One region of the Buttiauxella sp. genome, then DNA from elsewhere that is predicted to be linked to it. Evidence: predicted binding sites of a transcription regulator. Region 1 holds the regulator's gene; each other region holds the start of a gene.
What was found. The regulator Fur, encoded in region 1, represses iron uptake genes when iron is present. The targets are predictions, from matches to a motif close to ATAATAATGAGAACNACTATCAA.

Region 1 (8,372 bases):
AAGGGTATATCGACCAGTACTTCACTAAAGCGAGCTACAAATTTGATATTGCTGGTAGCCCACTGAGTACCAGCTACCAGTTCTACGGTTCACGCGATAAAGTCTCTGACGGCAGCGTCAACGATCTTTATGACGGCACAGCGTGGTTACAAGCACTGACCTTCGGCTACAAAGTGGGTCAGGTTGACCTGCGTCTTGAAGGAACCATGGTTAAAGCAGATGGACAGCAGGGTTACTTCCTGCAACGTATGACCCCAACTTACGCATCCTCAAACGGTCGTCTTGATGTGTGGTGGGACAACCGTTCTGACTTCAACGCCAACGGCGAGAAAGCAGTCTTCGCCGGTGCCATGTATGACCTGAGCAACTGGGATCTTGCTGGCTGGGCGGTAGGGGCATCTTATGTTTATGCATGGGATGCTAAACCAAGCTCTAAACCAACGACTGACGGTTACTACGATGCCGACAGCCGCCTGAAAGAATCTGCGTACAGCCTTGATGCGTTGTACACCATTCAGGATGGCCGTGCGAAAGGTACGCTCTTCAAACTGCACTTCACTCAGTACGACAACCACTCCGATATCCCAAGCTGGGGCGGTGGTTACGGCAACATCTTCCAGGATGAGTATGACGTGAAATTTATCGTCATCGCACCGTTCACTATTTTCTGATTTGATTCCGGGCGGTAACACGCCCGGTTTTGTTAAGGATATCGAGCATGAAAAAAATCATTTTGGTCACATTGATGGCTCTAGGTTTGAGCGCCTGCGCACAGCCAAAAGCGGCACCAGAAGATTCAAAACTAAAACAGGCTTATAGCGCCTGTATCAATACCGCTGAAGGGAATCCGGATAAAATTCAGGCCTGTCAGAGCGTGCTGAATGTGTTGGCTCAGGAGAAAGAACACCACGAGTTCGCACAGAAAGAGACCGTTCGCACCCTGGATTACCAGAATTGCATCCAGGCAACGCGCACCGGTAATGACCAGGCCGTCAAAGCGAAATGCGATAAAATCTGGCAAGAGATTCGCGCTAACAATAAGTAATGGTCGAATTCAGCCAATAAAAAAACCGGTGAGTTTCTTCACCGGTTTTTTTATATCTGACCACCAGGTTAGCGTGGCCAAATGTGCGGATTATTTTTCGCTGATTTCGTGTGCATTTTCGTCGGTACGGCAATCACCTTCAGCGCAGTGACCATACAGATACAGGCTGTGGTTGGTCAGACGAATACCATGGCGTGATGCGATTTCACGCTGACGAGATTCGATTGAATCATCGCTGAATTCAATAACTTTGCCGCAATCCAGGCAAATCAGATGGTCGTGGTGATGCTGCTGTGTCAGCTCGAATACGGATTTGCCGCCTTCGAAGTTATGACGAGTGACAATGCCTGCATCATCAAACTGGTTTAGTACACGATAAACTGTGGCGAGACCAATCTCTTCGCCCATATCAATCAGACGTTTATATAAGTCTTCCGCACTGACATGGTGGTTCACCGGACCCTGCAACACTTCAAGGATTTTTAATCGCGGAAGCGTGACTTTCAGGCCGGCCTTCTTCAATGCGGTATTATTGTCAGTCATGCGGAAATTGTCCTGTTGCTTAACGGATCGCTCGGACTCAGGGTGAGCGTTAAGATGAATGCGTCTCATTATAGAACTGCCAATTCTAAATGGAAACCGCAAGTATTATGCATAATCAAGCTAAAAAATGGCGTCTGAGTCGCGATTTATTTGCCTTGTTAGCTATTTAGTCAGGAGGTCATTGTACAGGGACAAACTGAAAAGTTAAAAATTTGTAGCGATTATTTTAATCGGAATAATCTATCAATGTGACGCAACCCAATGGTTGCGTCACATGTAGCATCAAGCGTTGAGGATATCAGCCAGGTTCAGTTCTTCAGAAACCTGTTTTACCCACTGTTGCACACGTTGTGCAGTCAGTTCAGGTTGACGGTCTTCATCGATAGCCAGACCCACAAAGTGATCGTCATCAGCAAGACCCTTAGACGCCTCAAAATGGTAGCCAGCAGTTGGCCAGTGACCCACAATTGCAGCACCGCGCGGCTCAATAATGTCGCGGATAGTGCCTAATGCGTCACAGAAGTATTCTGCGTAGTCTTCCTGGTCGCCACAGCCGAACAGGGCTACCAGTTTGCCATTGAAATCAACTTCTTCCAGAGTCGGGAAGAAATCATCCCAGTCGCATTGCGCTTCACCGTAATACCACGTTGGAATGCCGAGAAGCAGAATATCGAAGCCTTCCAGGTCTTCTTTGCTGCTCTTAGCAATGTCATGCACCTCAGCAACGTCTTTACCGAGCTGTTTTTGAATCATCTTCGCGATATTTTCGGTGTTACCAGTGTCGCTGCCGAAAAAAATGCCTACGATTGCCATGAGTAAAATAACCTCTTGAAACTTAATGGTATGGTGGCTGCTATTTGGCCACAGATAGGGCAATCATAGCAGAACACATTGCGGGGCGGAAACTGCTATCACCCTGATGTGCACAGACTGCAACATCGTCAGCCGGGCAACAGCATTAAAACTAACTGAGATGCTGCTTCAGTTGCGCGAGAAGAATCTCTTCAATCAACTCACTACGACTGATATTGCGTGCTTCAGCCAGATGATTAAGTGCATCAACTGCATCGTTATTGAGCTTCAACTCCACTCGCTTCAGGCCGCGTACTTTGTCGCGCTTGAGCTGGTTGCGTTTGTTGATACGCAATTGCTCATCACGCGTCAGCGGATTGGTTTTTGGTCGCCCGGGGCGACGCTCGTCCGCGAACAGATCTAATGTAGTACGGTCCGTTTGTTCTTTTGCCATGATTAAACTACTGACAGGGAATTCAGGTGGCACGGAGCGGGGTGCTCTGGCGCATTTTAGCGCGCAATCATACATCAGCATGGCTTGCGCGCCAACGCGTTAGCCGTATCTAATGGCCAGTCGGTCTGTTTTTAATCAGTTTGCCGCTGTTGGATCGATAAAACGATGGATTGCGCGCAAAACAGCATCAGGTTTTTCGGCATGAACCCAGTGTCCTGCACCGGCAACCACATGAGCGCGAGCTTGCGGAAACTGTGCAAGCAGGGTTTCGCGGTGCGATTCGTCAACATAAGGAGACGCGCCACCCCGGATAAACAGAGCGGGCTCGTTCCATGTCGGGATAGTTTGCCAGCCGACAATATTCTCGTACTGCTCCCACAAAACCGGAACATTAAACTTCCATTCACCGTCGGCAAACGATTTCAGCAAGAAGTGGATAACGCCCTCTTCATTAAGGTACTCACGCATGACGGTTGCCGCCTGCTGGCGAGTTTTCACTTCTGCGGCGCTCACGGCATTAATAGCCGCAAAAATCTCATCATGGCGACGAACCTGATAATCCACCGGCGCGATGTCAATCAGCACCAATTTATCAATACGCTCAGGCGCAATAGCGGTTAACGCCATCGCCACTTTTCCGCCCATGGAATGGCCGATAATTATCGCTTTCTCAAAGCCATATTCATCGAGCGTTTCAACCACATCCTTGGCCATCGCGGCATAGTTCATCTCAGGACTGCGTGGGGATAATCCATGATTGCGAAGATCAATTTGCAGCAAGTCATGATCTTGCCCAAGGTCGCGGGCCAGCACGCCCAGATTATCAAGGCTACCAAAAAGACCGTGGATCAGGACGATGGGGGAATTACTAGTCGATTGTTGCGCAGTTTGCAGGCGAGCATTCAATTTCATGGCAAAGTTCTTTTTTTTTACTTCGTTTGGTTAGGGTATCATAACGGCATTCTGCCGCAGAGCCGCAAACATTCAGTCTAGTCTGACTTTGTGGTGTGACAAAAGTTTGGCGCTACCCGAGGTTGGGATTTGTGCGAATATGTACTTATAATTCCAACAACTTGAATTCAGAAAAGATACCGCACCGGATTAAGATGAAAACAATTGAAGTTGATGACGAGCTCTATCGCTACATTGCCAGCCACACGCAGCACATTGGTGAAAGCGCGTCCGATATTTTACGGCGCATGCTGAAATTTAGCGCCGGTCAAACTCCTGCTACACCAGTAACTACCGGCCAGACAGCATCTGTTGCTGCTACCCCGGAAGCCAAACCCGTAAACAAATCACGCGATCGTGTTCGTGCGGTTCGTGAATTGTTGCTTTCCGATGAATATGCGGAGCAAAAGAAAGCGGTTAATCGTTTCATGATGGTGCTTTCTACTCTGTATACCCTCGATGCACATGCCTTTGGTGAAGCGACCGAGTCGCTGCATGGTCGTACGCGTGTCTATTTTGCAGGTAACGAGCAAACGCTGCTGCAAAATGGCAACCAGACCAAACCAAAACATGTTCCAGGCACACCGTACTGGGTCATTACCAACACCAATACAGGCCGTAAATGCAGCATGATCGAACACATCATGCAGTCAATGCAGTTCCCGGCGGAATTGATTGAAAAGGTTTGCGGCACAATCTAACACCTCGCGTCAGAAGGAAAGGCTAATGGCTAACCACCCTCGTGCAGGACAACCGGCACAACAGAGCGATTTGATTAACGTAGCCCAACTGACGGCCCAGTATTACGTGCTGAAGCCAGAAGTAGGGAATAGCGAACACGCGGTGAAGTTCGGAACCTCCGGTCACCGTGGGAGTGCGGCACGTCATAGCTTTAACGAACCTCACATTCTGGCCATTGCTCAGGCGATTGCCGAAGATCGTGCAAAAAACGGAATTACCGGGCCGTGCTACGTTGGTAAAGACACCCACGCGTTGTCCGAACCGGCGTTTATCTCGGTGCTGGAAGTGCTGGCTGCGAACGGTGTGGACGTCATTGTGCAGCAGGCAAATGGCTACACGCCAACGCCTGCAATTTCGCATGCCATTCTGACGCATAACAAAAATGGTGGCGCACAGGCAGATGGTATCGTCATCACGCCTTCGCACAACCCGCCTGATGATGGTGGTATCAAATACAACCCGCCAAATGGTGGCCCGGCTGATACCAACGTCACCAAAGTCGTCGAAGACCGCGCTAACGCATTGTTAGCCGCTGGCCTGAAAGACGTGAAACGCATTTCTCTTGATCAGGCGTGGAAAAGCGGCCACGTGCAAGAACAAGATCTGGTGCAGCCATTTATCGAAGGGCTGGTGGATATCGTCGATATGGCCGCCATCCAAAAAGCTGGCCTCAAACTGGGTGTTGATCCACTCGGTGGTTCCGGTATCGAATACTGGCAGCGCATCGCAAAACACTACAATCTGGATCTGACAATTGTTAACGATCATGTCGATCAAACTTTCCGCTTTATGCATCTCGATAAAGACGGCGCTATCCGTATGGATTGCTCGTCTGAATGCGCGATGGAAGGTTTGCTGGCACTGCGTGACAAATTCGACCTGGCTTTCGCCAATGACCCGGATTACGACCGCCACGGTATCGTCACGCCAGCAGGCCTGATGAACCCGAACCATTATCTGGCCGTTGCGATCAACTACCTGTTCCAGCATCGCCCGCAGTGGGGCAAAGATGTGGCAGTCGGTAAAACGCTGGTGTCATCGGCAATGATTGACCGTGTCGTCAATGATTTGGGCCGTAAACTGGTAGAAGTACCCGTCGGTTTCAAATGGTTTGTTGATGGCTTGTTCGATGGCAGCTTCGGTTTTGGTGGCGAAGAGAGTGCAGGGGCATCGTTCCTGCGTTTCGACGGCACGCCGTGGTCCACGGATAAAGACGGCATCATCATGTGCCTGCTGGCGGCGGAAATTACTGCCGTAACCGGCAAAAACCCGCAGCAGCATTATGACGAACTGGCTGCCCGTTTCGGTGCGCCAAGCTACAACCGTCTGCAAGCGTCCGCGACGTCTGCGCAGAAAGCCGCCTTGTCTAAACTTTCTCCGGAAATGGTAAGCGCCAGCACTCTGGCAGGCGACCCGATTACCGCACGCTTAACGGCAGCTCCGGGTAACGGTGCTTCTATCGGCGGCCTGAAAGTGATGACCGACAACGGCTGGTTTGCGGCACGTCCTTCCGGTACGGAAGATGCGTACAAGATTTACTGTGAAAGTTTCTTAGGTGCAGAGCATCGCCTGCAAATTGAAAAAGAAGCGGTAGAAATTGTCAGCGAAGTGCTGAAAAACGCGAAGTAAGCAATTGATTTAAAAAGGGCGCCGCAAGGCGCCTTTTTTGTATCCTGGATCTACAACATAAACCGATACCCAATCCCGGTTTCGGTCAACAAATGCGTCGGGCGTGCCGGATCGTTTTCTAGCTTCTGACGTAAATGCCCCATATAAATGCGCAAATAGTGACTGTGTTCCACAGCATTTGGCCCCCAAACCTGATTGAGTAACTGGCGTTGGGTCAGCACTTTCCCGTGGTTATTCAAAAGCGTTGCGAGCAGGCGAAACTCGATCGGCGTGAGATGGATTTCAGCGCCATCGCGGGTAATGCGGCGGGTGGCGAGGTCAATGGTGATGTTTGAAAACTGATAAACCGGATCCGGCTGCGCAAGGCTTGCATGGCGACGTAAGACCACACGCAGTCGCGCCTGCAACTCACCAATGCCAAACGGTTTGCTGAGATAGTCGTCAGCACCCGCATCAAGGGCGTCGATCTTCACTTGTTCATCACTACGCGCCGAGAGCACCACAATCGGCGTCTGGCTCCACTGGCGGAAGTCGCGAATAAAATCAATGCCATCACCGTCGGGTAATCCGAGGTCGAGGATCACCAAATCGGGTTTTCGCGTGGCGGCTTCCAGCAAACCTCGCTGCAAGGTTTCGGCTTCGTGGACGCGTAACGACTCAGCCTCCAGCGCAGTGCGCAGGAAGCGGCGGATCTCTTTTTCATCTTCAACAATCAAAACTGATATCACAACGCCTCGTTCATCTCAGCCAGCTCAGGCGGTGGCGGTAGGGGTAAAATAACATGGAAACTCGCGCCACCTTCCGGGCGATTAACCGCAAAAATCTTCCCATCGTGCACTTCGACAATCGCCTGGCAAATTGCCAGACCCAGACCCACGCCCGGGATCGCCGACTCTTTATTGCCGCGGGAAAACTTATCAAAGATTAGCTGCTCTTTGCCAGCCGGAATACCCGGCCCATCATCCCACACTTCAAGATCCAGTTTATCAGCCAATGCTTGCGCACGAATGCCGATGTTTGACTGGAAGCCTGCATATTTCCCGGCATTTTCCAGCAAATTGATCAACACGCGCTCAAACAGCGGGCCATCAACATGAATAAGCATTAACGGATCAGGCAAAGAAAGCGCGATATGCCGCCCGCCTAAACCCGGCTCCAGCATCTTCAAAGCACTACCCACCACTTCCTCAAGCGTTAACCACTCTTTGCGCAGATTGAACCCGCCAGACTGAATACGCGCCATATCCAGTAAATTGTTCACCAGACGCGTGGTATTGAGAACGTGCTGGCGAATATCGTTGGCTTGTGGCGCGTGTTTCGACCCTTCAGATGCCAAATCCAGCGTCAGGATTTCTGCCTGGCCAAACAGCACGGTCAACGGGGTACGCAAATCGTGTGACAGCGCCGCGAGCAATGAGTTACGTACTTGCTCGCGTTCGCTCGACAGACGGGCCTGCTCTTCACTGGCAGTTAGCAATAACCGGTCCAGAGCGGTGGCGGCTAATAGCGTGAATGTTTCCAGCAAACGTTGTTGTTCCGGGATCATCAACTGGCGCAAATTACCCGGCTCGACAATTAACAGCCCAAGCGTTCTTTCCGCCGTTTTGAGCGGCAGAATTTGATACGGCACGCCAGGCAGCGTATCGGTGCCTGCACCGGCGGGTTGGCCTTTATCAAAGCTCCAGCGGGCGATGGCTTCATCCCAGTTCTGCGGTTCACCACGCGCATTGACGCGCTCTAACACGCCATGTTCGTCAGGCAACAATAGCTGGGCGCGGGCATGGAAACTGTTATTGATAAACAGTTCGCTGGTGGTGGCAATATCCTGCGGAGTGCGTTCGGCGGCGAGGGCTTTCGACATCTCATACAGGTGACGGGTACGCTGCTCGCGGTAACGGGCAATCCGCGCCTGATAACGCACACCGGCGGTGAGATTACCGATAACCAGACCAACGGTAAGCATCACCGCGAAGGTTAACAAATACTGGATATCGGAGACGGCCAGCGTGCCATGGGGCGCAATAAAAAACAGATCAAAGCTCAGTACGCTTATAACCGTCGCCAGCACCGACGGCCAGCGTCCATAAAACAGCGCCACAATGACGACGCCAAGTAAGTAAAGCATCACCAGATTGGCGGCATCAAAGGCCATTAACCATTGATTTGCGATAAAGGTGGTCAGGGCGCAAAGTGCAATCGCCACAGCGCAGCCGCGCA
Region 2 (8,372 bases), on a different contig from region 1:
CAAAGCACTGTTAATTTCCATCGGACGGGAGAGCATCACATAGTCGGTGAGGCCTGGGTAAAACGCCGTCAGCGCCACCCCGGTGAGCGCAAGCTTGAGCGGGCAAATGTGATTGAGCGCGAAGACTGTCACAAGGCCTGAGCGTGAGGAATAATTGACCCTGTGAATCATTCATCTGAGCGTAGTTCTTGAGCTGATTAACACTTAATAATGTCAATCAGTTACATCCGTATTGAATTGTTAATCAAGCGATGTAAAATTAACGTTAATATGTATTGCTATTGTGAATCATTCTTCAGATTCCTGGATTTCTTCTTCGCCACTTCAACTCCTTCTCGGCGACCAGGTTTGAACCATTTTTTCAGGGAACGTTACGATGAAATTGCGCAATCTGTTGATCCTTGCCGTTGTTGCCACTGTTGTAGGTTGTAAAGCTCCACCGCCAAAAATGACGGACGATACTATCGTGACTAGCGAGATCAACGGTGTCACGCTGACGCACCGTTACGCCGTTACTGCACCTCAAGAGTTCACTCCCGTTAACGCCAGTTATCGGGCGCTGTATCCTGGGTCCATTATGAGCAAACCGGACTTCGGCGGGAAAGTCATCAGCACCCTTGAGAACGGGCAAAGCTACACCGTTTTAGGTCAGGTCGAGAATAACTGGCTGGCCGTTGCCGAGCAGGATAAGCAGGAAATGTTAGGTTATGTCCCGGCGCGGGCACTGGTAAAAAGTGAACTGTATGCGCAGACGCTGAAAAAAGACCGTCCACGTCCACGTCGTGCAGCTAAAAAATCCACCTGTGTTGCGGTGGATGGCGGCAGCAAAGCCTGTCAGAACGCTAACAGCGGAACCTGGATCATTGATTAATTGTCGACGTTTTACGTCATGCCTTTGTGTTTAAATTTGTACGCCTAACAAGGATTTATATGAAACTCTGGCTTTCGGGTCTGACGCTATTGCTGGCCTCAAGCTCAGTGTGGGCTGCTGGTAACTATCGTATCGTCCAGTCTCCTTCGCAAAAGCTGGATGTCTGGATTGACGATGTGCAAAACAACACCCCGCAAAGTTGGTGTGCGCAGGAACTTCCCCTGCGCATCGTAGCTAATGGCGATAAAAACCCGGCGCTACTGAACGTCTTTATGCCGCGTCTTGGGTCGCTGCTGGAAAACCAATGTAGCAGCGTGCAAGTCGTCAGCTGGCGCATGGAAGATCCACAAGGTCAAACCCTCGCGGTCGGTACGGCGAGCAAAAGCAGTGACTGGGCGGTGATTATTGCCCCTGTGGTTTCCAGTGAACCCAACACCCAACCGGTTCGCGAAGCCAACTCACCGTTAGCCGACCGCACACCCTGGCAGGAATTTACCCTGCAAGACGGCTGCCATCTGCGCACCTTCTGGCAAGGTGATGCCAATGCCTCAGCGATGTTTATCCCAAATGGTAAATGCGAAAAAGGGGGTTGGTTAAACGGTCGCAGCGAAATCATTCAGACTGGCGTCAAAGGCGAAACCCGCAATGAGATGACCTTTGTGCATGGTTTCCCGGTCAGTGGTTTAAGCACCGATGCAAGCTCCGACAGCCTGCTGATTACCAGCCTCAATAACGAGCGTATGGTGGTGAGTAATGAACATGCGCCGCAAAGCTGGATGATTTTGCCGTATCACCCGGAAATGAATGGCTGGAAAGCGACGGGGATGGTTGCCGTTGAAGTCCCACGCGATATGACGGTGGATGAAGCCGCCATTCAGAAGCGCTTAAATGTGGTACGCAAAGTGTGGTCGGCATGGCTTGCACCCGATACGCCAGTCACGCTGTTGTTGATTGATTCCCTGCGTCCGCAATTGCGTGACCCGGCGGTTGGTGCATGGCGCACCCAGAAGTAACCCTGAAGTTTCGTCGATTTCGAGCAGAGTAAGGCCATCATGACTGATAAAGATTACAACACTGAGATTCCTGACGCTCTGCCGCCTGGTTTCCGCTTCGACGAGTTTGAAATTCAGCAAGTGACTGAATCGACCCATACCAACGTGGTCTATAAAGCCTGGGACCACCAGCTGGAACGTCCGGTCACTATCCGTGAATTTATGCCGCGCGCGCTGACCGTGCGCAGCGATAACATGCAACTGGTGTTACGTAGCAAACAAGACAGCCAGGCATTTAATGTGGGCATGAATCGTTTTGTGCAGTCCGCCCGCCAGCTTGCGCAATTCAACCATCCGAATTTGCTGCAAGTTTTAAGCTTCTGGACGCAAAACGAAACTGCCTATGCGGCGACGCGCTATTCCAACGGCGTTACGCTGGCTGAACTGCATCAGCATCAACCTGAAATCATTAATGAAGCCTGGATCCGCCGCATGTTGCCGATGTTGTGCGGGGCGCTTGCGACCTTACACGATGAAGGTTTTATCCATCGCGATTTGTCCCTGAGAAGTATTCAGATTCAGGATAACGGCGCACCGTTGCTGCTGAATGCGGGGGCACCTCGCCCGGGGCAATCTGAGAATGGCGATGAGATTAAAACTCCACTTAACCCTGGTTTTGCGCCACTTGAACAATACGCGGAAGACCTTGAAAGCCAGCTCGGCCCATGGACGGATATTTACGCGCTTGGCGCCGTACTGTACACGCTGATTACCGGCACCTGTCCGCCAGCCAGCGTCACGCGCACCATTCAAGACCCCTGCGTGAAGCTTGCGAAAAATCGACCGGAAGGCTATTCCCATAGCCTGTTGCAAGCGGTAGATAGCGCTCTGGCACTCAAACCCGAAGACCGCCCGCAATCTATTGCAGAATTTGCCGCGCTGGCTGAAATCCCATTAAGTGGTATCAATGGCCTGGCACCGTCAAAGCAGCCTGGCACGATGCTGGTGGCGGTGGAAGATGCCGAAATCTCACCACTTTTACCTATCAAAAAACGCTACAAACTCCCGCTGCAGATTGCTGCCAGTGTGCTGGTTGGCGTGGCGATAGGCGGTCTGATATTTAGCGGTCGTTCCCCTTCTGTTTCTGCTCCACAAACCGCCAAAGTCGAAAAATCCACGCTGGAAAAAGACCAGGCTGTCGGGACGAAAGCCGCGGTGCCGGTCGTTGAAGGAACGATGGCGCGCATTTATGTGCGCATGAACGACGGCGAACAACTGGATATCAACGGCAAGACCGAAAAAGTCACGCCAGGCGCCAATGGCTATGGTTTCCTGCAATTGCCTGCGGGCAAATACGACATCACCTTGCGCGGAAAAAATCAGTCGCGCAGCGTAACGTTATCGGTCGAAAAAGAAGGGACATGGTTGGTTAACCCGCAAGGATAAAATGGCGGTTCGCAGGGCGGTAAATTATCTGCAATATCCGATTATGAGACATCTCCCCTTTCACCGGCCGGAAATTCGGCTAAGGTTTTCATAGGGTTGATCGCGGAAAACTTTCGCTGCTGTAGCCTGAAAAGGAGAATGATTAATGATAAATCCTGCTTTGCGCCGTCCTCGCACGTTATTATTTGCGATTAAAATAGCTATCGGTTGTACTTTCGTCACTTTCACTTTGCCCTCTTCGGCCGCTGACGGTCAACAACCGCTCCCCCAGCCGCCTGATGTCCTGCTTGGACCGCTGTTTACCGATGTACAAACAGCGAAACTCTTCCCCGATCAGAAGACATTTGCTGATGCCGTTCCGAAGAACGATCCGCTGATGATCCTTGCGGATTACCGCATGCAGCGTAATCAGTCAGGCTTCGATTTACGTCATTTCGTTAACGTTAATTTTACCCTGCCAAAAGAGGGTGAAAAGTATGTCCCGCCTGAAGGACAGACGTTACGCGAACACATCGACAGTTTATGGCCGGTGCTGACGCGCACCACGGAGAGCGTCAATAAATGGGACTCGCTGTTACCGCTGCCGAAACCGTATGTGGTGCCGGGTGGGCGCTTCCGGGAAGTCTATTACTGGGATAGCTACTTCACCATGCTGGGGCTTGCGGAAAGCGGGCACTGGGACAAAGTACAGGACATGGTCGATAACTTTGCCCATGAAATCGACGCCTGGGGGCATATTCCTAACGGCAACCGCAGCTATTATTTGAGCCGTTCTCAGCCACCGTTCTTTGCCTTTATGGTCGAACTGCTGGCCAGCCACAAGGGCGACGAAACCTACACCACCTATTTACCGCAGCTAAAACAAGAGTATGCCTGGTGGATGCAAGGCAGCGAGGCGCTGGAAGCGGGTGCTGAAACTGAGCGGGTAGTGAAACTCAAAGATGGCTCGGTGTTAAACCGGTACTGGGATGACCGTGACACGCCACGCACCGAATCGTATCTGGATGACGTGACCACCGCGAAGAACAATCCTAATCGCCCGGCGACTGAAATTTACCGCGACCTACGAGCGGCAGCGGCATCGGGCTGGGACTTTAGTTCGCGCTGGATGGATAACCCCGAGCAACTGGGCTCGATTCGTACCACCTCTATCGTGCCCGTCGATTTAAACGCCCTGCTGTTCCAGATGGAAAAAACCCTGGCACACGCCAGCACTGTGGCAAAAGACAGCGCTGCGGCCACGCAATATCAGCACCTGGCGGATGCCCGTCAAAAAGCCATGGAAAAATACCTGTGGAACGATAAGCAGGGCTTCTATGCGGATTACGATCTGAAAACTCATGCCGCGCGTTCGCAGCTGACTGCTGCGGCACTGTTCCCACTTTATGTGCATGCCGCGTCCAACGATCGTGCGGAGAAAATGGCGACCATCACGCGCTCTCAATTGCTGAAAGCGGGAGGGCTTGCCACCACCAACCTGAAAACGGGCCAGCAGTGGGATGCCCCGAATGGCTGGGCACCGCTACAGTGGGTAGCAACCGAAGGCCTGCAAAATTACGGGCATAAGGATCTGGCGATGGAAGTATCCTGGCGCTTCCTGACCAACGTGCAGCAAACCTATAACCGCGAGCAAAAACTGGTGGAGAAATATGACGTTTCCACCACCGGTACTGGCGGTGGCGGCGGGGAATATCCGCTACAGGATGGGTTCGGCTGGACGAACGGCGTCACATTGAAAATGCTCGATATGCTGTGTGCTAAAGAGAAACCGTGTGATTCCGCTCCGGATAAATTGCCTTCTGCCACTCCAGGGCCGGTTAAAGATACCTCCACTAAAACTGCATCTCAGTAAATCCTGTTGCCCTCCTCTCCTGAATTGGGAGAGGTTGGGTACGTTTTTATTCGTTACACTTTGAAATAAAATCCCCAACAGTCTCAAATAGTTACACATCAAATTTGTCGTTGCCCATAACGCTTTATCTGAAGAAATCCCCTTCCCTGAGTTAAAAACAATAGCCTTTTCATGGGCTTTCAGCGTACCCCTGCCAAAATTTGCACTTGAATCATCAAATAATAACGATAATAATTCGCATTCTAATAACGCAGTGGTATCACCTGTATTGACATTTACGTTGCTGACAAAGATCGGCAGTCCAGGTGATTAAAATAAGAACTCCTCGGGAAAACTCAATGAAACTGGCATTTACAGTAAAGCGTTCGGCTTTACTCTGCGCGCTTGCACTCGCGGCACCGGCTTATGCACTGGCAGAAGACACCGTTGTCGTCACCGCCAAACCCTCTCAATCGTCCACCAGCCAAACTGAAGGTTACAGCGCAACGGTCAGCCGTGGAGCGACTAAAACCGATGAGCCACTGATCACCACTGGCCAGTCGATTTCCGTCGTGACCCGCCAGCAAATCGAAGACCAGGGCGCATTGACCGTCAACAGCGCGCTGAACTACACACCGGGTGTGTTTACTGGCTTTGCGGGTGGCGCAACACGTTATGACACCGTGGCCCTGCGCGGCTTCCACGGCGGTGACGTCAATAACACCTTCCTCGATGGCCTGCGCCTGATGAGCGACGGCGGCAGCTACAACGTGATTCAGGTTGATCCCTGGTTCCTTGAGCGCATAGACGTCATCAAAGGACCCTCTTCAGCACTTTACGGCCAGACCATTCCTGGCGGCCTGGTGATGGAAACCTCCAAGCGCCCACAGTTTGTTAAAGAAGGCCATGTCCGTGCGATGTACGGGACAGACAATACCAACGGCACCGCATTTGATTACACCGATGCGATTAACGACGAGTGGGCGTATCGCATTACTGGTTTAACCAAAAACAGCGACACTCAGTACGAGAAAACCCGCGACGAACGTTATGCAATCTCCCCGTCCCTGCTGTGGCAGCCGGGTGATAATACCTCGTTGGTGCTGCGTGCTTATCTGGAGAAAGATCCGTCAGGCGGATTCCACGGCTCTGTTCCGGCTGATGGCAGTATCTACTCTTCTACCGGGCGCAAAATCAGCACCGGTTTCTCGGACGTAGAGCCTGGCAATGACGAATTCAAACGCCACGAGCAAATTTACAGCTACGAATTTGCCCACAGCTTTAACGACGTCTGGGCGTTCCGCTCGAACGCCAGCTATACCCACTCGAACGTGAGCCTGAAACAGGCTTATCAGATTGGTTGGGCGGATGTGGCGCACGACGAACTGATGCGTTATTACAGCGGTGAAACCTCATCTCTCGACGCTTACGCCATCGATAACCAACTGGAAGCGGATTTTGCGACCGGCGATCTGGACCACAAAGTGGTGCTCGGTGGTGAATTCCACAAATTCACCAACAATTTGTCCGACGACTCGGCGTACACCACTAACCTCAACCCGTGGACGGGTGAGTCTGGCGGCCCTGGCGGTTTCTATTATTACGATCCGCGTGATCCGACCTACGCCACTATCAACCAGGGTCTGCTGACCAAAGCCGGTAAACGCCAGTACGAACAATCGGGTGTTTATCTGCAAGATGATATGCAGTGGGATCAATGGCATATGACACTGTCTGGCCGTTACGACCATATCGTCACCAAGAGCCATATCGTAGCCGACGCTGTGGATAGCGAAGTCACCGATAACCGCACCGATGACCACTTCAGTGGCCGTGCATCTGTGTTGTACGCATTCACCAACGGTATTTCTCCGTACATCAGCTACAGCCAGGCGATTACGCCGCAGGTTCTGCCGGATGCCGAAGGCAAATTGCTGAAACCGACTACCGCAGAACAGTATGAAGCCGGGATGAAATACCAGCCGGTCGGTACCGCGGATATGTACACCGTTGCGCTGTATGACCTGACGCAGAAAGATGTGGGCAACCGCGTGGTGCAAGGCAGTTACTATGAGCCTGCCGGTAAAGTGCATTCTCAGGGTGTTGAGCTGGAAGCGCGTTCTCAGTGGAACTCCCGTTTCTCAACTATTGCTGGGTACACTTACAACAAAGTACGCTTTAAAGATGCTATCGACGGTAACGATGGCAACACGCCATACGTCACGCCTGACCAGATGGCAAGCCTGTGGGGAATGTTCAAGGCCGACTTCGGTATTAGCCTGGGTTCGGGTATCCGTTATATCGGCAAGCAATGGGCGGATAATGAAAACACCCTGCGCGTGCCGTCTGTCACGCTGCTTGATGCGATGGTGCGTGCGGATATGGGCGCGTGGACTCCTTCGCTGAAAGGGGCTTTCGTGCAAGTTAACGCCACTAACCTGACGGGCCGTGATTACGTTGCGGGTTGTTATGGCACGGGTTATTGCTACTGGGGCGCGGAGCGTTCTGTGATTGCCACCGTAGGATATGATTTTTAATCTGTAAGTGGGGTGTCGGATGGCGCTTGCGCTTATCCGACATACCCAACCTTTAAGCTGTTGTAGAGCGGATAAGCGCAAGCGTCATCCGCCATTCATTTGACCTACAAAGTCACTTGTCTCACCTCAACGGTCTTTTCGCCACCCTGCTGTTGTTCCAGAACGATTTGCGCCAGTGGCGTATCCGCTTCATAACGCTCTTTCGCATCCAGCGTTTTCTCGTACTTATTGTATTTCCACCACGCATAGCCGAGGAAGATAACCAGCCCGCCAACGTTATAAAACACGATGGTCATAATGCTGGCTCCGGTCGGGAAGGTAGAAGCAATAAACCCGATGGTGAAAATCACAATCAGCACGCTGACAATGGCGATGCCCTGCATCCGTGATCCCATCCGGAAATCGCGGGTTACTGCGTCGTATTTCAGGCGCAGGTTCAGGTAAGCCAACATGATAAACAGCGGTGGTAACATCGACGCTGCGGCTGTCATGTTAATCAGGGTGTTCATCAACTCCTGCACGTTACCCGAACCAATGGTTGGGATAAGCATCAATGGGATCACTATCAGGAACTGGATCCATGCCGCACGAGTTGGTACCCCGTGCTGGTTAAGGCGCACGGTTTTCTCACCAAAGATACCTTTCGGGATCTCGGTAAAGAAGATTTTGACCGGTGCCGCAGTCCACATCAGCAA
Region 3 (8,372 bases), on a different contig from region 1:
GGTTATCCGGCGACCCATGCGATTCAGGCTCCGGGCCGCGTTAACCTGATTGGCGAACACACTGATTACAACGATGGTTTTGTGCTGCCTTGCGCTATCGACTACCAGACAGTGATCAGTTGCGCTAAGCGTGATGACCGCATGGTGCGCGTGATTGCCGCAGATTATGACAATCAAATTGATGAGTTTTCTCTCGATAAACCGATTATGAGCCATGACACGCAGCAGTGGTCAAACTATGTGCGCGGCGTGGTTAAGCATCTACAAAATCGTGATAAAAACTTTGGCGGCGCCGATTTAGTTATCAGCGGTAACGTGCCACAAGGTGCAGGTCTTAGCTCATCGGCATCACTAGAAGTGGCTGTCGGGACGGTATTCCAGAAGTTGTATCACTTGTCACTTGATGGGTCACAAATCGCATTGAATGGCCAGGAAGCAGAAAACCAGTTCGTGGGCTGTAACTGCGGCATCATGGATCAGCTGATTTCTGCACTGGGCAAAAAAGATCATGCATTACTGATCGATTGCCGCACGCTGGGTACCAAAGCGGTTTCCATGCCAAAAGGCGTGGCCGTGGTCATCATCAACAGTAACTTCAAACGCACGCTGGTAGGCAGCGAATACAACACCCGCCGCCAGCAATGCGAAACCGGCGCGCGCTTCTTTACTCAGAAAGCGCTGCGTGACGTGGAGCTCTCCAAATTCAACGCTGTGGCACATGAATTGGATCCAATTGTCGCTAAGCGAGTGCGCCACGTTCTGACAGAAAATATCCGCACCGTTGAAGCCGCTGATGCGCTGGCAAAAGGTGATTTACAACGTATGGGCGAATTGATGGCCGAATCTCACGCCTCAATGCGTGACGATTTCGAAATCACCGTACCGCAGATTGACACCTTAGTGGACATCGTGAAAGCAACTATCGGGGATAAAGGCGGTGTGCGTATGACTGGCGGCGGTTTCGGCGGTTGTATCGTGGCGTTGATGCCTGAAGATTTGGTTCCTGCAGTGCAACAAGCGGTCGCCAAACAGTACGAAGCCAAAACTGGCATCAAAGAAACTTTCTATGTCTGTAAAGCTTCGGAGGGCGCTGGCCAATGTTAAAAGAAACGCCACAGCTCGCACCTGACGGACAGCCATTCCGCATCTCCACCCTGCGCAACAGCGCGGGGTTAGTTGTCTCGGTCATGGACTGGGGCGCTACCCTGCTGTCGTGTCGTGTACCGATGAAAGACGGAAGTGTCCGCGAAACATTGCTCGGCTGCGAAACTCCGGAAGATTACCTCATTCAGTCGGCTTATCTGGGTGCAACCGTTGGGCGCTATGCCAACAGGATTGCCAACAGCGAGTTTAGCCGCGATGGCGTCACCGTAAATGTGGCGGCGAATCAGGATGCCCATCAGTTACATGGCGGGCCTGACGGCTTCGACAAACGTCGCTGGCGTATTGTGCGTCAGAACGACCATGAAGTGCTCTACACCCTGGATTCCCAGGATGGCGATCAGGGTTATCCAGGGGAGTTACGCGCAACAGCACGCTATGCGCTCACCGAAGATAATTGCATTACCGTTGAGTTTCGCGCCAAAACCAGTAAAGCGTGCCCGGTGAATCTGACCAATCACGCCTACTTTAACCTCGACGGCAAGCAGAACGATATTCGTCAACATCGCCTGCAACTAATGGCCGATAGCTATTTGCCGGTCGACAGCGAGGGTATTCCGCAGGCCGGGCTGAAGGATGTGGAAGGCACCAGCTTTGATTTCCGCAGCGCGAAAACCATCGCTGATGATTTCCTGAGTGATAACGACCAGGCGTTGGTCAAAGGCTACGACCATGCGTTCTTGTTGCAGGCTCAGGGCGATGCCAGCCAACCGGCAGCACATCTGTGGGCAAGCGATAATAAACTGCAAATGACGGTCTTCACGACGGCTCCTGCCTTACAGTTTTACAGCGGTAATTATCTGGATGGGACGCCTGCGCGCGAGCAAGGCACCTACAGTGCTTATCAAGGTCTGGCGCTGGAAAGCGAGTTCCTGCCTGACAGCCCAAATCACCCGGAATGGCCACAACCTGATTGCTGGTTGCAGCCTGATGATGAGTATCTGAGCATTACGGAGTATGAGTTCATTCCGCTATAAGTCTCTCGCCCTCCCCCAGGGAGGGCAATTCTTATTCGAATCGCTGGATTTCCCGCCATTTAGCGACAAAAATATAACAACCATTCACATCCACCTTACACTTCGCACTCTTTTTCGCTATGTTAAACGATTACCATTGCCGCTCGCCCCTTCGCGGCAATATAATGATAATCGTTATCATTAATCGCAGGCTTATTAAGGAGTAAACTATGGCTGTTACTAAGCTGGTTCTGGTTCGTCACGGTGAAAGCCAGTGGAACAACGAAAACCGCTTCACGGGTTGGTATGACGTTGATCTGTCTGAGAAAGGTGAATCTGAGGCGAAAGCTGCAGGTAAATTGCTGAAAGACGAAGGCTACTCCTTCGACTTTGCTTACACTTCTGTGCTGAAACGTGCCATCCATACACTGTGGAACATCCTCGATGAACTGGATCAGGCCTGGCTGCCGGTTGAAAAATCATGGAAGCTCAATGAGCGCCACTACGGTGCATTGCAAGGTCTGAACAAAGCTGAAACCGCAGAAAAATACGGTGATGAGCAAGTTAAACAATGGCGTCGTGGCTTTGCGATCACGCCTCCAGAACTGGCGCGTGATGACGAACGTTTCCCGGGTCATGACCCACGTTATGCAAGCCTGACCGATAAAGAGCTGCCGGTAACTGAAAGCCTGGCACTGACTATCGATCGCGTTATCCCTTACTGGAACGAATCCATTCTGCCACGCATGAAAAGCGGCGAGCGCGTAATTGTTGCGGCTCACGGTAACTCCTTGCGTGCACTGGTTAAATTCCTTGATAACCTGAGCGAAGACGAAATTCTTGAGCTGAATATCCCAACTGGCGTGCCGTTGGTATATGAGTTCGACGAGAACTTCAAACCGCTGAAGCGCTACTATCTGGGCAATGCTGATGAAATCGCAGCAAAAGCCGCAGCGGTAGCAAACCAGGGTAAAGCGAAGTAATTTGTTAGATGTGAAAAAGGCGTGGTGAAAACCACGCCTTTTTTATTGGTGCAACGCAGGAATTTACCCGCGACGGGCTTTAACTGCTTGCGCCAGCTGGCGCAACACCACTTCAGTATCTTCCCAGCCGATACAGGCATCGGTAACACTCTTGCCGTAAACCAACGGTTCGCCGCTTTCCAGATTCTGGTTACCTTCAACAAGGTGACTTTCGATCATCACACCGGTAATGGCTTTATCGCCACTTGCGATTTGCTGGCAAACATCGGCGCTGACTTCCAGCTGCTTCTTAAACTGCTTGCTACTGTTGGCATGGCTAAAATCGATCATGACCTGTGCAGGCAGACCCGCTTTTTGCAGGTCAGTTTTAACCTGATCCACATGGGCTGCGCTGTAGTTAGGCTCTTTACCGCCACGCAGAATGATATGGCAATCGCCATTACCACTGGTGGTGACGATTGCAGAGTGACCCCATTTGGTCACAGACAAGAAGCTGTGCGGCGCGCCAGCAGCGTTGATTGCGTCAATCGCCACTTTCATGGTGCCATCAGTACCATTTTTGAACCCAACCGGACATGACAAACCGGATGCCAGTTCGCGGTGAACCTGAGATTCTGTAGTACGTGCACCAATGGCACCCCAGCTCATCAAGTCCGCCAGATACTGTGGCGTGATCATGTCTAAGAACTCACCCGCTGCAGGAAGGCCGGAGTCGTTGATATCCAACAACAATTTACGAGCAATACGCAGACCATCGTTGATTTGGAAACTGTTATCCATCTGAGGATCGTTAATCAGACCTTTCCAGCCTACCGTCGTGCGTGGTTTTTCGAAGTAAACCCGCATGACGATCTCCAGCTCGCCCTGGAGTTCTTCACGCAATGTCAGTAAACGTGCGCCATATTCTTTCGCCGCTTTGACATCGTGAATAGAGCATGGGCCGATGACCACCAGCAGACGATCATCATTTCCTTTCAGAATTTTATGAATCGCTTTGCGAGCGCCAGATACCGTTGCAGCTGCTTTTTCAGTGGCAGGGAATTTTTCGAGCAGCGCTACTGGAGGCAAAAGTTCGTTGATTTCTTTGATGCGTAAGTCGTCGTTCTGATAATTCATGATATTTCCGGGGCTGGCCTTTAGATTTAGCTTAGTTGCAATCCCTTCAATCTATCGCTTCAAGCCTGAAGTGTAAACGGGCTTTTACACTTCAGACGGAATATTCCTGGAAATGGCCTAAAAGCGGTCAATAAATGGTAAAAGCTCGGTTTGCCGCTACAATTTTTAATTGTAAACACTACAAAGTTGCAATTTAGCAAAATTGTATTCTGATTAGCATCTCTTTGTCGGTAACTATCGCCTGTTGAGATCACTTAACCAGAATAAAGCCATTGCACTGTTGGAAGAAGTTATCCAGCAATAACGACCATAACAGGAGCATCATAATGAATAAATTAACCACTCTTTTCCTGACAGCAACCCTCTCACTCGCCAGTGGTCTGGCAATTGCCGCAGATACTAGCGGTGACAATAATGGCCAGGCGAATGCCGCTGCATCGGCAGGTCAGGTAGCGCCTGATGCAAATCAGAACCTCGCGCCAAAAGGCGTTGATAATAGCAATATCAACAATAGCGGCACGATGCTTCATCCAAATGGCTCAACCAGCAGTAGCGGTATGACCAGCGACGGGATGAGCAAAGATGAGATCCATAAAAATTCGATGTGTAAAGACGGTAAATGTCCTGACACCAACAAAAAAGTTGAAACCGGTAGCGGCGATGACGTGAATACCAAAGTAGACGGTACTACACAGTAAAATCAGCGCGGTGAAAACTTAGGGGAGCTTAGGCTCTCCTTTTTTATGAGTTTTATTCAATAACTTAATCCATTTTCGTGCTTATAATTAGCGCATCGTTGTTTATCAAATAATGAGAAACTATGGCGCATTCACATCAGCATCCCTCGGGTAATTCCAACTCCAAACGGCTGTTCTGGGCATTTGCGGTCACAGCGTTATTTATGGTGGCGGAAGTCATCGGCGGCGTGATTTCAGGGTCACTTGCCTTGCTTGCAGATGCGGGGCATATGTTAACGGATGCAGCTGCGTTACTGGTCGCGTTAATGGCAGTGAGGTTTGCACGTCGTCCTCCAAATGCCCGGCATACTTTCGGCTGGCTACGTCTGACCACGCTTGCCGCATTTGTGAATGCCATTGCACTGGTGGTGATTACGATTTTGATCGTCTGGGAAGCGATAGTGCGTTTTTATCACCCGCAACCCATCGCTGGCTGGACAATGCTTGTCATTGCTTTTGCCGGGTTACTGGCGAACCTGTTTTCATTTTGGATTTTGCATCGCGGAAATGAAGAAAAAAATATCAACGTGCGGGCTGCGGCGCTGCATGTATTAGGGGATTTGTTAGGTTCAGTAGGTGCCATCGCCGCGGCGCTCATTATTCTGTGGACAGGCTGGACACCCATTGACCCGATTCTCTCCATTCTGGTTTCATGCCTGGTGCTACGCAGTGCGTGGAATTTACTTAAAGAGAGCGTTAATGAGCTGCTGGAAGGCGCGCCTAATGCCATCGATATCCCCGTTCTGCAGCGCAAGCTTATCAGAACGATTCCCGAAGTACGTAACGTGCACCACGTGCATATCTGGCTGGTCGGTGAGAAACCACTAATGACGCTGCATGTGCAGGTGATACCTCCACACGATCACGACGCCCTGCTCGCACGCATCCACCACTTTCTGAGGGATGAATATCAGATTGAACATGCGACGGTACAAATGGAGTATCAGATTTGCCACGGTCAGGACTGCGATTTAAATGAGCATGACCATCCTGGCCATGCTCATCATCACTGATTAAGAAAGTGCACGTGAGCCGCGTTCACGTGCACTGTTGATCCACATGCGGCTGCCGTTGAGCGCAATAAACGTCAGGATCAAATATTCAAGTGACATCGCGTAGACACCCTGCAATGCAAAGATAACTACGCTTATCACGTTCACGATAACCCACAACAGCCAGTTTTCGACGTATTTGCGAGTCATCAGGATCATCGCCACAATCGACAACACCATCATGCAGGAGTCCCAGAACGGGAATGCATCGGGTTGAAGCTCAGGCATCATCACATTTAACCCCAGGGCCTGCATCACGGAAACGGCCGTTCGGGTCAGGAAGGCAAACACCGGATCGATAAACACGGTCATCAAGCCAATCGCCCCTACACAAATGGCAAGCCATGCAATCGCTTTGGGCAACGGTAACCAGCGAATTTGTAGCGCTGCCTGATTCCCGCTTGTCTGCCTTGACCATGCGTACCAACCGTAAATGTTGGCGACAAAGAAAAATAGCTGGAGCAACAGGCTCGCGTAAAGCTGGATTTGGAAGAAAATAACCGCAAATAACGTGACGTTGATTAAACCGAACGCGTAATTGCTGATTTTTTCTAAACTTGCCAACCAGATACACAGTAAACCCGCCACGGTACCAATCGCTTCAATCCACGATAAATCATACCCGCCTGTCCCGATGGGTATGTGGACCAGAATGTTCTGCGTGCTAAAAAAATCCATATTCGCTCCTGAACGTAGTCCCTAAGTAGCGGGGAAAAATAGTTACGCATTACCCTTAATATTGCGTCGCAACTCGGCGGCAAAATCTAGCATTCGATTTAAAGGCACCAGCGCGCCTTCACGCAACGCAGCATCAACCTTAATCTCATGCTCAGCTCCACCCTGTTCAAGTCCCTCAGCGATGGCTTTAAGGCCGTTCATCGCCATCCACGGACAATGGGCACAAGTACGGCAGGTGGCACCTTCGCCTGCGGTAGGTGCTTCAAATAACTCTTTATCCGGACATGCCTGCTGCATTTTGTAGAAAATACCGCGGTCAGTAGCCACGATCAGCTGCTTATTTGGCAACGTTTGAGCGGCTGCAATAAGCTGGCTGGTCGAACCGACAGCATCAGCCAAATCCACGACCGCTTGCGGCGATTCAGGATGCACCAGAACTGCAGCATCAGGATAAAGCGCTTTCATGCGCGTTAACGCCTGAGTTTTAAACTCATCATGCACAATACACGCACCCTGCCAGCACAAGACATCTGCACCGGTTTGCTTTTGCACATAACTTCCAAGGTGTTTATCCGGTGCCCAAATGATTTTCTGACCAAGACTGTCGAGATGTTCAATTAATTCAACTGCAATGCTGGATGTCACCACCCAATCAGCACGCGCTTTTACCGCAGCGGAAGTATTAGCATAGACGACCACAGTGCGATCTGGGTGTTGATCGCAGAACGCATTAAATTCCTCAATCGGGCAACCGAGATCCAAAGAACATTCGGCGTTAAGCGTTGGCATCAGAATGGTTTTTTCCGGGCTGAGGATTTTCGCCGTTTCGCCCATAAAGCGAACTCCTGCTACCAGTAGTGTGGTTGCAGGATGATTTGCTCCAAAACGTGCCATCTCCAGAGAATCAGAGATACAGCCGCCCGTCTCTTCAGCCAGAGCCTGGATTTCAGGGTCGGTATAGTAGTGAGCCACCATGACAGCATTCCGCTCTTTTAGCAGACGCTTGATTTTCTCGCGGTAAAATTGCTTTTCGTCCGCGCTCAAAGACTGTGGCTTAGGTGGGAAAGGATAAATCGCTGTTTCTGGATCGAACATTACGCTCATAGTGCTTTCTCGTTTGACTGACTTAACCAAATTAGCACTTTTCTGATGAACAACGACCAGAAACGGCTAAGGTTGTTTTGTATGCTAAACAAGATAGCGAATTATGGCAGGATTGTCGTGGGGAATTTAATTTCAACGCGGAATTGCAGATAGCAAAAAGGCGCCTTTAGGGCGCCTTTCTACATTGGTGGGTCGTGCAGGATGATTACTCGTCTCTTCCTGAGACTCTCCCTCCGGGCCGCCGAGAGCGGCGTTCAAAATCGTTCCCGACGATTTTGTCGACCTGCTGCAGGTTCAAACCCTACACGTTCACTTACTTCGTACTGCTTCGAAATTGGTGGGTCGTGCAGGATTCGAACCTGCGACCAATTGATTAAAAGTCAACTGCTCTACCAACTGAGCTAACGACCCAATTTCGAGTCACTTCGGGTTTGTTTGATATCCCTTGGCAACGGCGGCATATATTACTGATTTAAGATTTTGACGCAACAAGAATTTCGATCAAGATCACCTAATGGCTTGCGTTTCGTTCGGCTTGACCAGAAAAGCAGCAATATCTGGTCAGACCGTACGCACTACATCGCA

Region 2: a site for Fur is predicted at 5,380-5,402, ahead of WBL83_RS09995 (TonB-dependent siderophore receptor). Genes of this name have one in related genera too.
Region 3: a site for Fur is predicted at 2,303-2,325, ahead of gpmA (2,3-diphosphoglycerate-dependent phosphoglycerate mutase). Genes of this name have one in related genera too.

The regions. Positions count from the first base shown of each region.
Region 1 covers NZ_JBAVHX010000009.1:240,534-248,905, forward strand. Annotated here, with positions in the region: gene chiP (chitoporin ChiP) at 1-671, shown strand, start outside; gene chiQ (ChiQ/YbfN family lipoprotein) at 719-1,045, shown strand; gene fur (ferric iron uptake transcriptional regulator) at 1,136-1,588, opposite strand; gene fldA (flavodoxin FldA) at 1,871-2,401, opposite strand; gene ybfE (LexA regulated protein) at 2,553-2,834, opposite strand; gene ybfF (esterase) at 2,970-3,746, opposite strand; gene seqA (replication initiation negative regulator SeqA) at 3,941-4,486, shown strand; gene pgm (phosphoglucomutase (alpha-D-glucose-1,6-bisphosphate-dependent)) at 4,512-6,155, shown strand; gene kdpE (two-component system response regulator KdpE) at 6,206-6,883, opposite strand; gene kdpD (two-component system sensor histidine kinase KdpD) at 6,880-8,372, opposite strand, start outside.
Region 2 covers NZ_JBAVHX010000010.1:255,014-263,385, reverse strand. Annotated here, with positions in the region: gene WBL83_RS10020 (iron dicitrate ABC transporter ATP-binding protein) at 1-132, opposite strand, end outside; gene WBL83_RS10015 (SH3 domain-containing protein) at 377-871, shown strand; gene WBL83_RS10010 (hypothetical protein) at 931-1,884, shown strand; gene WBL83_RS10005 (serine/threonine protein kinase) at 1,924-3,309, shown strand; gene WBL83_RS10000 (alpha,alpha-trehalase) at 3,455-5,161, shown strand; gene WBL83_RS09995 (TonB-dependent siderophore receptor) at 5,500-7,677, shown strand; gene WBL83_RS09990 (amino acid permease) at 7,782-8,372, opposite strand, start outside.
Region 3 covers NZ_JBAVHX010000022.1:15,647-24,018, reverse strand. Annotated here, with positions in the region: gene galK (galactokinase) at 1-1,104, shown strand, start outside; gene galM (galactose-1-epimerase) at 1,098-2,138, shown strand; gene gpmA (2,3-diphosphoglycerate-dependent phosphoglycerate mutase) at 2,348-3,100, shown strand; gene aroG (3-deoxy-7-phosphoheptulonate synthase AroG) at 3,164-4,216, opposite strand; gene WBL83_RS14730 (YbgS-like family protein) at 4,537-4,914, shown strand; gene zitB (CDF family zinc transporter ZitB) at 5,037-5,966, shown strand; gene pnuC (nicotinamide riboside transporter PnuC) at 5,967-6,683, opposite strand; gene nadA (quinolinate synthase NadA) at 6,726-7,787, opposite strand; tRNA gene WBL83_RS14710 (tRNA-Lys) at 8,123-8,198, opposite strand; gene cpoB (cell division protein CpoB) at 8,363-8,372, opposite strand, start outside.